2 regions of the Bradyrhizobium sp. CB82 genome follow, and region 1 is predicted to be linked to the other one. Evidence: predicted binding sites of a transcription regulator. Region 1 holds the regulator's gene; the other holds the start of a gene.
What was found. Region 1 encodes HrcA, which represses chaperone genes, less so after heat shock. Its sites were predicted from a motif close to GTTAGCACTCNCNNNNNGNGAGTGCTAAC; they were not measured.
Positions count from the first base shown of each region.

Region 2: a site for HrcA is predicted at 2,678-2,706, ahead of groES (co-chaperone GroES). Genes of this name have one in related genera too.

Region 1 is NZ_CP121650.1:205,632-210,905, reverse strand. It holds gene QA640_RS00960 (hypothetical protein) at 1-24, shown strand, start outside; gene pncA (bifunctional nicotinamidase/pyrazinamidase) at 111-833, shown strand; gene grpE (nucleotide exchange factor GrpE) at 983-1,597, opposite strand; gene hrcA (heat-inducible transcriptional repressor HrcA) at 1,699-2,787, opposite strand; gene rph (ribonuclease PH) at 2,947-3,660, shown strand; gene rdgB (RdgB/HAM1 family non-canonical purine NTP pyrophosphatase) at 3,671-4,306, shown strand; gene hemW (radical SAM family heme chaperone HemW) at 4,293-5,274, shown strand, end outside.
Region 2 is NZ_CP121651.1:537,209-542,482, reverse strand. It holds gene groL (chaperonin GroEL) at 1-700, opposite strand, end outside; gene QA640_RS46495 (IS1182 family transposase) at 855-2,186, shown strand; gene groES (co-chaperone GroES) at 2,330-2,644, opposite strand; gene QA640_RS46485 (hypothetical protein) at 3,386-3,712, opposite strand; gene QA640_RS46480 (hypothetical protein) at 4,123-4,554, shown strand; gene QA640_RS46475 (hypothetical protein) at 4,812-5,274, shown strand, end outside.

The sequences.
Region 1 (5,274 bases):
GACGGCATCCAGCCCAAGAGCTGACCAAAGCCGGCCGTATTTTCGGGCTTTTGTTTGTACACAAATGGAACTACGCTTGCCTCCCTGGTTCATTCCTGGAGGGACGTACGATGCTGGATCGGCGCAAAGTACTCGCGGGCGTTTCCACTGTTGCTCTCGCGAGCCTCGTTTCAAGCAAGCTCTGGGCAGCGTCGGCGATTAAACCCGACGATGCCTCCGCACTGCTCGTGATCGACGTGCAGAACTGCTTCCTGCCCGGCGGCAGCCTCGCCGTGAAGGAAGGCGAGCAGGTGGTGCCGGTGATCAACAAGATCGCAAAATCGTTCGCCAATGTCGTGATGACGCAGGACTGGCACACGCCGGGGCACGTGTCGTTTGCGTCAGTCCATTCCGGCAAGAAGCCGTTCGAGACCATCGACCTGCCGTACGGCAAGCAGGTGCTGTGGCCCGATCATTGCGTGCAGGGCACCGACGGCGCCGCGCTCTCGAAGGACCTGTCGATCCCGCAGGCCGCGCTCATCATCCGCAAGGGTTTTCACAAGGACGTCGACAGCTACTCGGCTTTCATGGAAGCCGACGGCAAGACCACCACGGGGCTCGCCGCTTACCTGAAGTCGCGCAAGATCAAGCGCGTGTTCGTCGCAGGGCTCGCCACCGATTTCTGCGTAGCCTGGACTGCGCTCGACGCGCGCAAGACGGGCTTCGAGGTCTATGTGGTGGAAGACGCCTGCCGCGGCATCGACACCCAGGGCTCGCTGGCAAAGGCCTGGGCCGACATGGCGAAGGCCGGCGTGAAGCGGATCCAATCGGGCGATATCGCGGTGACGGCGTAAGCTACCTGACCCTCATGGTGAGAAGGCGCGAAGCGCCGTCTCGAACCATGAAGGCCGAGATGCAGCAGCGGGGCCTCCATCCTTCGAGACGCCGCTAACGCGGCTCCTCAGAATGGGGGTCTCGTGTCGTGCGCGTGGCGAGGCGCGGCTTACGCCGCGTTGTTCGGCTCGTTGGTGTTGGCGGCGGCTGCCGCCTTGGCGCCGCCCTTGGCGACCCCGACGAGAGCCGGGCGCAGCACGCGCTCGCCGATGGTGTAGCCGGCCTGCACGACCTGCACCACGGTGCCCGACGGCACCGACGGATCGGGCACCTCGAACATCGCCTGCTGGAAGTTCGGATCGAACTTCTGGCCCTGCGGATCGAACTTCTTCACGCCGTGCTTCTCCAGCGCGTTGAGCAGCGAGCGCTCGGTGAGTTCCACGCCCTCGATCAGCGCGGTCAGGCCGGGATCGGCATTGGCACGCGCCTCGGCCGGCACCGCATCGAGCGCACGCTGGAGGTTGTCGGCGATATCGAGCACGTCGCGCGCAAAACCGGTGATCCCGTAGAGCCTGGCGTCGGCGACCTCCTTGGTGGTGCGCTTGCGCAAATTCTCCATCTCGGCCAGCGTCCGCAGCATCCGGTCGCGCGCTTCGGCGGCTTCCTTCTGCAAGGTCTCGACCGAACCGGGCTCCGGATCGTCGGGCATCACATACGGCTTCGACACAACGGGCTCGCCGGTCGGCGCGGTCGTGTCTTCGGGTTGCCGGTCTTGATCGGTCATCGGCTGCCTTCTCGAACTGGTCTCAAGGGATTTTTTCTCGACCGGGATATCGTGCTTCGCAGCGCGAAAATCAAGCGCCCGTGATCAGGCGAAAACGGGTGTCAGCCACCCAGGAGGCGGCTGACGATGCGGGCGGCATAGTCTACGGTCGGGATCACGCGGGCATAATTCAGCCGCGTCGGCCCGATCACGCCCAAAACGCCGACGATGTGACCGGCGGCATCCCGATAGGGCGAGATGATCGTCGAGGAACCCGACAGCGAGAACAGCTTGTTCTCCGAGCCGATGAAGATACGCACGCCCTCCGCGGTCTCGGCACGCCCGAGCAGGTCGATCACGCCGCGCTTGGTCTCGAGATCGTCGAACAACAACCGCACCCGCTCGAGATCCTCCAGCGCATGCAGGTCTTCCAGCAGATTGGCGTGGCCGCGCACGATGAGCTGGCGGTCCTCGCTCTCGCCGCCGGACCAGCTCGCGATGCCCGCCGAAATGACCTTCTGGGTGAGCTGGTCGAGCTCGGCGCGTGCCTGGCCCAGTGCGGTTTCCAGCTCGAGCCGAGCCTCGGCCAGGGTGCGGCCCCGGATACGGGCATTGAGGAAGTTGGAAGCCTCGGTGAGCGCCGAGGAGGGAACCCCGGGCGGCAGCGTCAGCACGCGGTTTTCGACCTGGCCATCCTCGCCGACCAGGATCACCAGCGCCCGCTCGGGTTCCAGGCGGACGAATTCGATATGTTTCAGCCGCGCATTGGACTTCGGCGTCAACACCACGGCCGCGGCGCGGGTGAGGCCCGACAGCCGCGTCAGCGCCTCCTCGAGGACCGCCTCGACCGATTGCGCGTGGCCGACAGTGGTGAGCTGGCTCTGGATCGATTGCCGCTCGGCCTCGTTGAGCTCGCCGACCTGCATCAGGGCGTCGACAAAGAAGCGCAAGCCGAGTTCCGTCGGCAGCCGGCCGGCGGAGGTATGCGGGGCGTAGATCAGGCCGAGCTGTTCCAGATCGGCCATGACGTTGCGCACCGAGGCCGGCGACAGCGGCAGCGCGATCAGGCGGGAAATATTGCGCGAGCCGACCGGCTCGCCGGTCGCCAGATAACTTTCGACGATTTGACGAAAGATGTCGCGAGAACGCTCGTTGAGCTGGGCGAGGCCCGCGCGCGGCGCGATCAGATGAATCGGATCGTGATGGGCCACAGACGGTAACTCCTCTCAGATGCACATAATTTGTCCATCCGGAAGGCCCCTGACAAGCGCGTCTTTGGCCGGAGCGGGGAAAAGCCCTTGCCGGGCCCCCTTCCCGCTCCTACAAGCACCGCGAACAGCCTTTTCCCTGCGAGTTTTGGAGGATTTCCCATGCGGCCAAGCCGCCGTGCGCCCGACGAATTGCGCCCCGTGACGCTGGAGCGCGGCGTGGTCAAATATGCGGAAGGCTCCTGCCTGGTAAAATTCGGCGACACCCATGTGCTGGTCACCGCGACGCTGGAAGACCGCCTGCCGCCCTGGCTGAAGGGCCAGGGCCGCGGCTGGGTCACCGCCGAATACGGCATGCTGCCGCGCGCGACCTCGGAACGGACGCGCCGCGAGGCTTCCGCCGGCAAGCAGAGCGGCCGCACCGTCGAGATCCAGCGCCTGATCGGCCGCTCGCTTCGCGCCATCGTCGATCTCGAAGCGCTCGGCGAACGCCAGATCACGGTCGATTGCGACGTGCTCCAGGCCGACGGCGGTACGCGCACGGCCTCGATCACCGGTGCCTGGGTCGCGCTGGCCGACTGCATCAACTGGATGAAGACGCGCAACATGATCAAGGCCAACGTGATGCGCGATAACGTCGCCGCAATCTCCTGCGGCATCTATCAGGGCACGCCGGTGCTGGATCTCGACTACGCCGAGGATTCCGAAGCCGAGACCGACGCAAACTTCGTCATGACCGGCGATGGCCGCATCATCGAGGTGCAGGGCACCGCGGAACGCGAGCCGTTCACGCAAGACGAGTTCCTGTCGTTGATGGCGCTGGCGCGCAAGGGTGTCGCGCGTCTCGTGGACTTGCAGAAAATGGCGGTGGCGTAGTCAATAAGCCATGCACCGGCGAATCACAGGCAAGCTGATCATCGCGACCCATAATCCCGGCAAGCTTGCCGAGATGCGGGAGCTGCTCGCGCCACACGGCGTCGAGGCGGTCTCGGCCGGCGAGCTTGGCCTGCCCGAGCCGGAGGAGACCGGCAAAGATTTTCGCAACAATGCCGCGATCAAGGCGATCGCCGCTGCGAAGGTTATGGGGCTTCCGGCCTTCGCCGATGATTCCGGCATCGTGGTCGATGCGCTCGACGGCGCGCCCGGAATTTACAGCGCGCGCTGGGCGGGCCCCAAAAAGGACTTTGCCGCGGCGATGGCGCAGATCGAGCGCTTGTTGCAGGAGCGCGGCGCCACCGCGCCCGACAAGCGCAAAGCGCATTTCGTCTCCGCGCTTTGCGTCGCCTGGCCCGACCACCATCTCGAGGAGGTCGAGGCGCGCGTCGACGGTACGCTGGTCTGGCCGCCGCGCGGCACGGCGGGCTTCGGCTACGACCCGATGTTCTTGCCCGACGGCCACACGCGCACCTTTGGCGAGATGGAAAGCATCGAGAAGCACGGCCTGCCACCGTTGGGCCTTGGCCTGTCGCACCGCGCCCGCGCCTTCGTGAAACTTGCGGAGATCTGCCTTGAGCCGCGCTGAAAAGGAAGCCTTCGGCGTCTACGTGCACTGGCCGTTCTGCCTGTCGAAGTGTCCTTATTGCGACTTCAACAGCCATGTCCGCCACGCCGCGATCGACGAGGCACGCTTTGCCCGCGCCTTCGGCCGCGAGATCGAGACCACGGCCGAGCGCGCGCCCGGCCGCGAAGTCACCTCCATCTTCCTCGGCGGCGGCACGCCGTCCCTGATGCAGCCCGCAACCGTCGGCGCCGTGCTGGAGGCGATCGGCAAGCACTGGCGCGTCGCAAGCGACGTCGAAGTCACGCTGGAAGCCAATCCCACCAGCGTCGAGGCGACCCGCTTTGCCGGCTATCGCACAGCCGGCGTCAACCGCGTCTCGCTCGGCGTGCAGGCGCTGGACGATGTCTCGCTGAAGATGCTGGGCCGCCTGCACAGTGCACGCGAGGCGCTCGATGCGGTTGCCATCGCGCGCCGCTCGTTCGACCGCTACTCGTTCGACCTGATCTACGCGCGCCCGGACCAGACGCCGGCGATGTGGGAGGGTGAGCTCCGCCACGCCATCGAGGAAGCCGCCGAGCATTTGTCGCTCTACCAGCTCACCATCGAGGAAGGCACGCCGTTCTTCGGCCTGCACCAGGCCGGCAAATTGAAGACGCCTGACGAGGCGGTCGCGCGCGCGCTCTATGACGTCACGCAGGAGACCTGCGACAAGCTCGGCCTGCCCGCCTACGAGATTTCCAACCACGCACGCCGCGGCGCCGAGTGCCGGCACAATCTGGTCTACTGGCGCGGCGAGGAATATGCCGGCATCGGCCCCGGCGCCCATGGCCGCCTCGACATCGACGGCATCAGGCACGCGACCGCCACCGAGAAGCGCCCGGAAGCCTGGCTGATGCGCGTCGAGACCAACGGCGACGGCGTCGTCACCGACGAACTCCTGAACAGCGAAGAGCGCGCCGACGAGTTCTTGCTGATGGGATTGCGCCTCG
Region 2 (5,274 bases), on a different replicon from region 1:
GCAGCTCGTTCAACGAGGAGAGCTTTTTCTCGTATATCAGGACGTAGGCGTCTTCCATTTCAGCGCGCATCTTGTCCGCATTGGTGACGAAGTAGGGCGAGATGTAGCCGCGGTCGAACTGCATGCCCTCGACGACGTCGAGCTCGGTCTCGAGCGACTTGGCTTCCCCGACGGTGATGACACCCTCGTTGCCGACCTTCTTCATGGCATCGGCGAGGAACTTACCGACTTCGGCATCGCCATTGGCGGAGATGGTGCCGACCTGGGCGATCTCGTCGTTCGAGGTGACCTTCTTGGAGTTCTTCTCGAGGTCGGCGACGACGGCGTCGACGGCGAGGTCGATACCACGCTTGAGGTCCATCGGGTTCATGCCGGCGGCAACTGACTTGGCGCCTTCACGGACGATCGCGGCGGCCAGCACGGTCGCGGTAGTGGTGCCGTCGCCGGCAGCATCCGCCGCCTTCGACGCCACTTCCCGCACCATCTGCGCGCCCATGTTCTCGAACTTGTCCTCGAGCTCGATCTCTTTGGCGACGGCAACGCCGTCTTTGGTGATGCGGGGCGCGCCGAACGACTTGTCGAGGACGACGTTGCGACCCTTCGGGCCGAGGGTGACCTTCACGGCATTGGCAAGGATGTCCACGCCACGCAGCATGCGATCGCGGGCATCGACGCCTAGTTTGACTTCTTTAGCTGACATATTTGTCCTCCCAGAATTGAAATTCGTCTCTCACCTGCGAGGTAGAACTGGCAGGCGCTCCTCAGAGGCTGTGAATCTTTTTGACTGCTCGCAAGCGGTATAGCCGAAAGCTGGTGCTGTGTGATTCTCTTGCGGTGATGGATTCGCAGGAGGGATGATGGCCGCTGATGAATTGTTTGGGGATCTGCCGGAGCAGGCAAAGCCGCAAGCCGGTGCGGCGCCGCTCGCAGCGCCGCGACTTCGTGAGCCCCAACGCGATCAAATCGAGTTGCGAGCAGTGGATATCGAGAGCCTGATCGGGGAAGACCATCCGGTGCGCCTGATCTGGTCCTATGTCGAGGAACTCGACCTGAGTGAGCTGGAGAACCGGATCAAAGCGCGGGGCGATCGGCCTGGTCACCCCGCGACATCGCCGCGGCTTTTGCTGGCGCTGTGGCTCTATGCCACCAGCGAGGGCGTCGGCAGCGCGCGCGCGTTGGAGCGGCTTTGCGAGAGCCATGACGCCTATCGTTGGCTGTGTGGCGGGGTGTCGGTGAACCATCACACGCTGGCGGACTTCCGGGTCGGTTGCGCCGACCTGCTCGACCGGCTGCTTTGCGAGCATTTGGCGGTGCTGGCGAAGGTCGGCCTCGTCAATCTGGAAACGCTGGCGCAGGACGGTGTTCGGGTCCGGGCCAGCGCCGGGGCCGCTTCGTTCCGGCGGGAGGCGACGCTCGATCGGCACCTGGCCTTGGCTGAGGCGGTGGTGGAAGACCTCAAACGCGAGGTTGACGCTCGTTCGGATGCTAGCAATCAGCGCATGAAGGCCGCCAAGGAGCGCGCCGCGCGTGAGCGCAGAGCGCGCGTCAAAGCGGCGCAGACGGCGCTCGCCGAAATCAAGCAGCAGCGCAAGGAGCGCGAAGAAAAGCGCGGCAACGGCAAGAAGCCGAAAGAGCCGCGGGCCTCCACGACAGACGCCGACGCACGGGTCATGAAGATGGCCGACGGCGGCTTCCGCCCCGCCTACAACGTGCAGGTGACGAGTGCCGCCGGCCAGCCGATCGTCGTTGACATCAAGGTCTGCAACACCGGGTCCGACCGCGGCCTGATGCGGCCCATGCTGGAGCGGCAGCGCGCGCGTCCTGGCGGGTTGCCCAAGGACCATCTCGTCGATGGCGGCTTTGGCAGTGCCGAGGACATCGAGTGGGCGCACGCCGAGGGCATCGATATCTTTTGCCCGCCCACTCAATCCAAGCACGGCACCGATCCCCATCTACCGCGACGCGGCGACGGCCCGGGGGTGTTGGCCTGGCGTGCGCGCATGGCGAGCGAAGAGGGCAAGGCCCGATACAAGCCCCGGTCGATTTGCGAGTGCATACATGCCCGCTGGCGCAACTGGGACCTGCGCCAATTGACCGTGCGCGGCTTCGAAAAGGTCCGCGCCGTCGTGCTCTGGTACGCCCTCGCCAACAACATCCTGCAAGGCAACCGCCTCGCTAGCGCATAGAGGAGCGTTCATCGACATCCCCCAACCTCGCCACAGCCGCCCAGCCCACGCGTTGCCACGACGAGGAACTGCCACATCCTTCGATGACCACGCAAAACGAGAAAGATTGGCAAGCTCTCAGGGTGAGCGGTGCGAGCGGTTGATCAGGCGGCCTTCTTCTTCGAAGCGGGAGCTTCGAGCACCCCCATGATGTCGCTTTCCTTCATGATCAACAGGTCCTGGCCGTCGATCTTGACCTCGGTGCCCGACCACTTGCCGAACAGCACGCGGTCGCCGACCTGCACGTCGATCGGGATCAGCTTGCCGTTCTCGTCGCGGCCGCCCGGACCTACGGCGATGACTTCGCCCTGAGAGGGCTTTTCCTTGGCCGTGTCGGGAATGATGATGCCGCCAGCGGACTTCTCCTCAGCTTCGATGCGCTTGACCACGACGCGGTCGTGAAGCGGGCGGAATTTCATGCAGTCCTCCCTCACTTTATGAATATTCTTTGGGTTGGCAGTCGCAATGCACGAGTGCCAACCGCTCTCACATATACCAGTGATACTGGGGCGCAAGAGGGATGTGATTGCAACTTAAAACTTATATTTCTATTTATAACTCGCTCACATTGTTGTCCTCGCCCCCTGCCGCAAACAAAAAGCGTAACAAGAAAAGCCCGTACGCGATGGTCCATCTTATCGCGCGGGTTCTGTAGCGAGAATGATGCGCCCTAGCTCCGTCTGGGAGAGCTACTCGTTGGACTTTCAAGCCGCGGTCAAGGATGGACCCACCGCCCCGGAGCTCGCCGCCGATGCGCATGACTGCATCATGGTTCGATCCTCAAAGAATCGACCGAATACAAGGCTGCGGCGCGATCAGCGCCTGATAGCGGGCTCGCCTCGGATTTCGTCGCCGGTGCCAATGCCGCTGTACACGTGACGTCACGCTTGCGGGCGAGAAGACGCGCCAAACGGCGTGTGAAGATGAAGATCATGAACTTCGCTGTCAGGCCTTTCTGGCATGGCACATTATCGCTCGGCAGGCGCTTTCGCCGTCAATCCAGCGCGCCTAAAGGCGCGCCCCTTGCGGGCTGCGGAGATTGACCGCTCAGCGCGGCCAAGCAAGGGGCCTTCATGCCAAGAATGGAAGGAAGCGCCCGCTGAACCCAGCCAACCGGAGGACCCGACAAGAGAGCAGCATGTGGGGAAATTTACCCTTGACTAACTCGCCTCGGGTGTACTGAGCGGAACGTGGTCAAGCGCCCGCTTCTCGATGCTATCTGCTTTGGCTTCCAAGGGCTTTACGCGCCTCTGCGCGTCCACCCAAAGAGAACCAAAAATACAAGGCGCGGGGAGGTAGGAAGCCGCTATGGCGAAGACAGCAAACCATTCATACCCGTCCGATATTTGATCATCGGCCTTCAATGCGATAACGACGAGAAGCGCCGCCAAAACAAGGGCAACAACGGTGTTGAGCACGACGCACCAGCGGTACTCTCGGAAAAATTCGATCTTGAAGAGTTCATACCGGCTTTCGACCCAGTTCAACTCCTCCTCAAGTTCACCCGCAGGGCGGTCCGGTTCGGGTACCCGGAAAAGCCTCCTGATTCGGGAGATTCGCCGCTCCAGCGGGGCAATCCCCAATTCTCCGTATAGCTGAAGAATAGCCGTTCCGACGTCGGAGCCACAGCAAATGGCTTTCGTTGGTCCATAGCGACAATCCCGACTATTCCAAATAGGGTGGCGGAGGCAAACAACCGCCTGCACAGGAAAAGGTAAAGCTCGCAAAATTTGGGTTCGCATTTGCCAAAGACTTTAAGCGATTTTTGGATCAGGGACTGATTAGCGAAATTGATCTCTATCGTGCGTCTGGGCTGAAGCCGAAGTATCAGAAGTCCTGCTTCGAGACTATGTGAACTCCCTTTCAGCTAACGAGCTCCGGAATCTGGAGCTCGATGATGGCTAAAAAGCCGGAGTCTGACTGCTCGTGCGTCATCGACACGAGCGGTTTGTATGAACTGGCAACGGCATCCGGCAATCTGAAGGCGACGCTGATCGCGCGTTTGGAGGACGGCACAATCGGCGTGCCGAGCTGGGCGTGGCAGGAGTTCAAGGACCTTTACGAAGACGAGGCAAAAGAACTCGCTCCGCACATTGTGAAGCGGCTTCAGTTGACCACACATGTGGAAGTGCGGGCCGCCCGGATTACGGAGGAGTTGAATTTGGGGTTTTCGCGAGGTGCCTACGATAGCCACGTCGAACGCCACACGGCGGCGGTGGCACTGAACAAGGGCTACACCGTTCTCACGTCTACCAACAACGTTGCCGCTTATGATAGCATGCAATGTGCGATCAAGGACCTCGCTGGCTGGGCTGATGAGATCGCTTGACCAGACCGCGCATCCGGCTTGACTGCCACGCGCACCGTCATCGCCTGCGCCTCGGTCAGCGGCCGGCCGTTGATGCTGATGTGCGGTTCGGCGGGAGTCATGGCTTCTTATTTCTCGTTTCTCTTCCAGGAATTGCAAGAAGGAAGGGGCACTCGATCATGAGTGGATAAACAGAAGCGAACGGATATTGCGGAATGGCTACGGAGCGAAATTCCCGGTCCGAAGACAAGACCCTGGGATAAAAATGGGGCAATCCAATGCAGACGTTGACACTATGGTTTCAATCGCTCCGGATGGAGGAGCACACCGGATATGGAAGTGATTGGTCTGAAAGCAGGCTCTTCCAAACCTCTTACGACGTCTATCTAACAGGCGGACTGCTAGAATTGGAGACGGGAGAGGTGTTAGGCGACGGCAAGTTTGAAAAATCAACGATCACCGCAAACCTAACCTTTAGTTCGACGCCGACAGAACCGGCGGGAAGCACAATGCGGTATTGGCCTTTCATCGGGCACAATGATGGGATCGGTGGGATCGGTCCATTCATTACACTCGATATCACTGCGTCGCCCTCGCGCTTTCGCGAACTTGTTACAAACGTCAGGCATGGCCTCGTGCCCGAAAACATTTCCATCAAGTTGGCAGAGGACGAAAGGTTCTGGCGAAGCGTCGATCCTACTAGTAAGTGGTCGAGAAAGATTTGGCGGAACGAGGTCGACG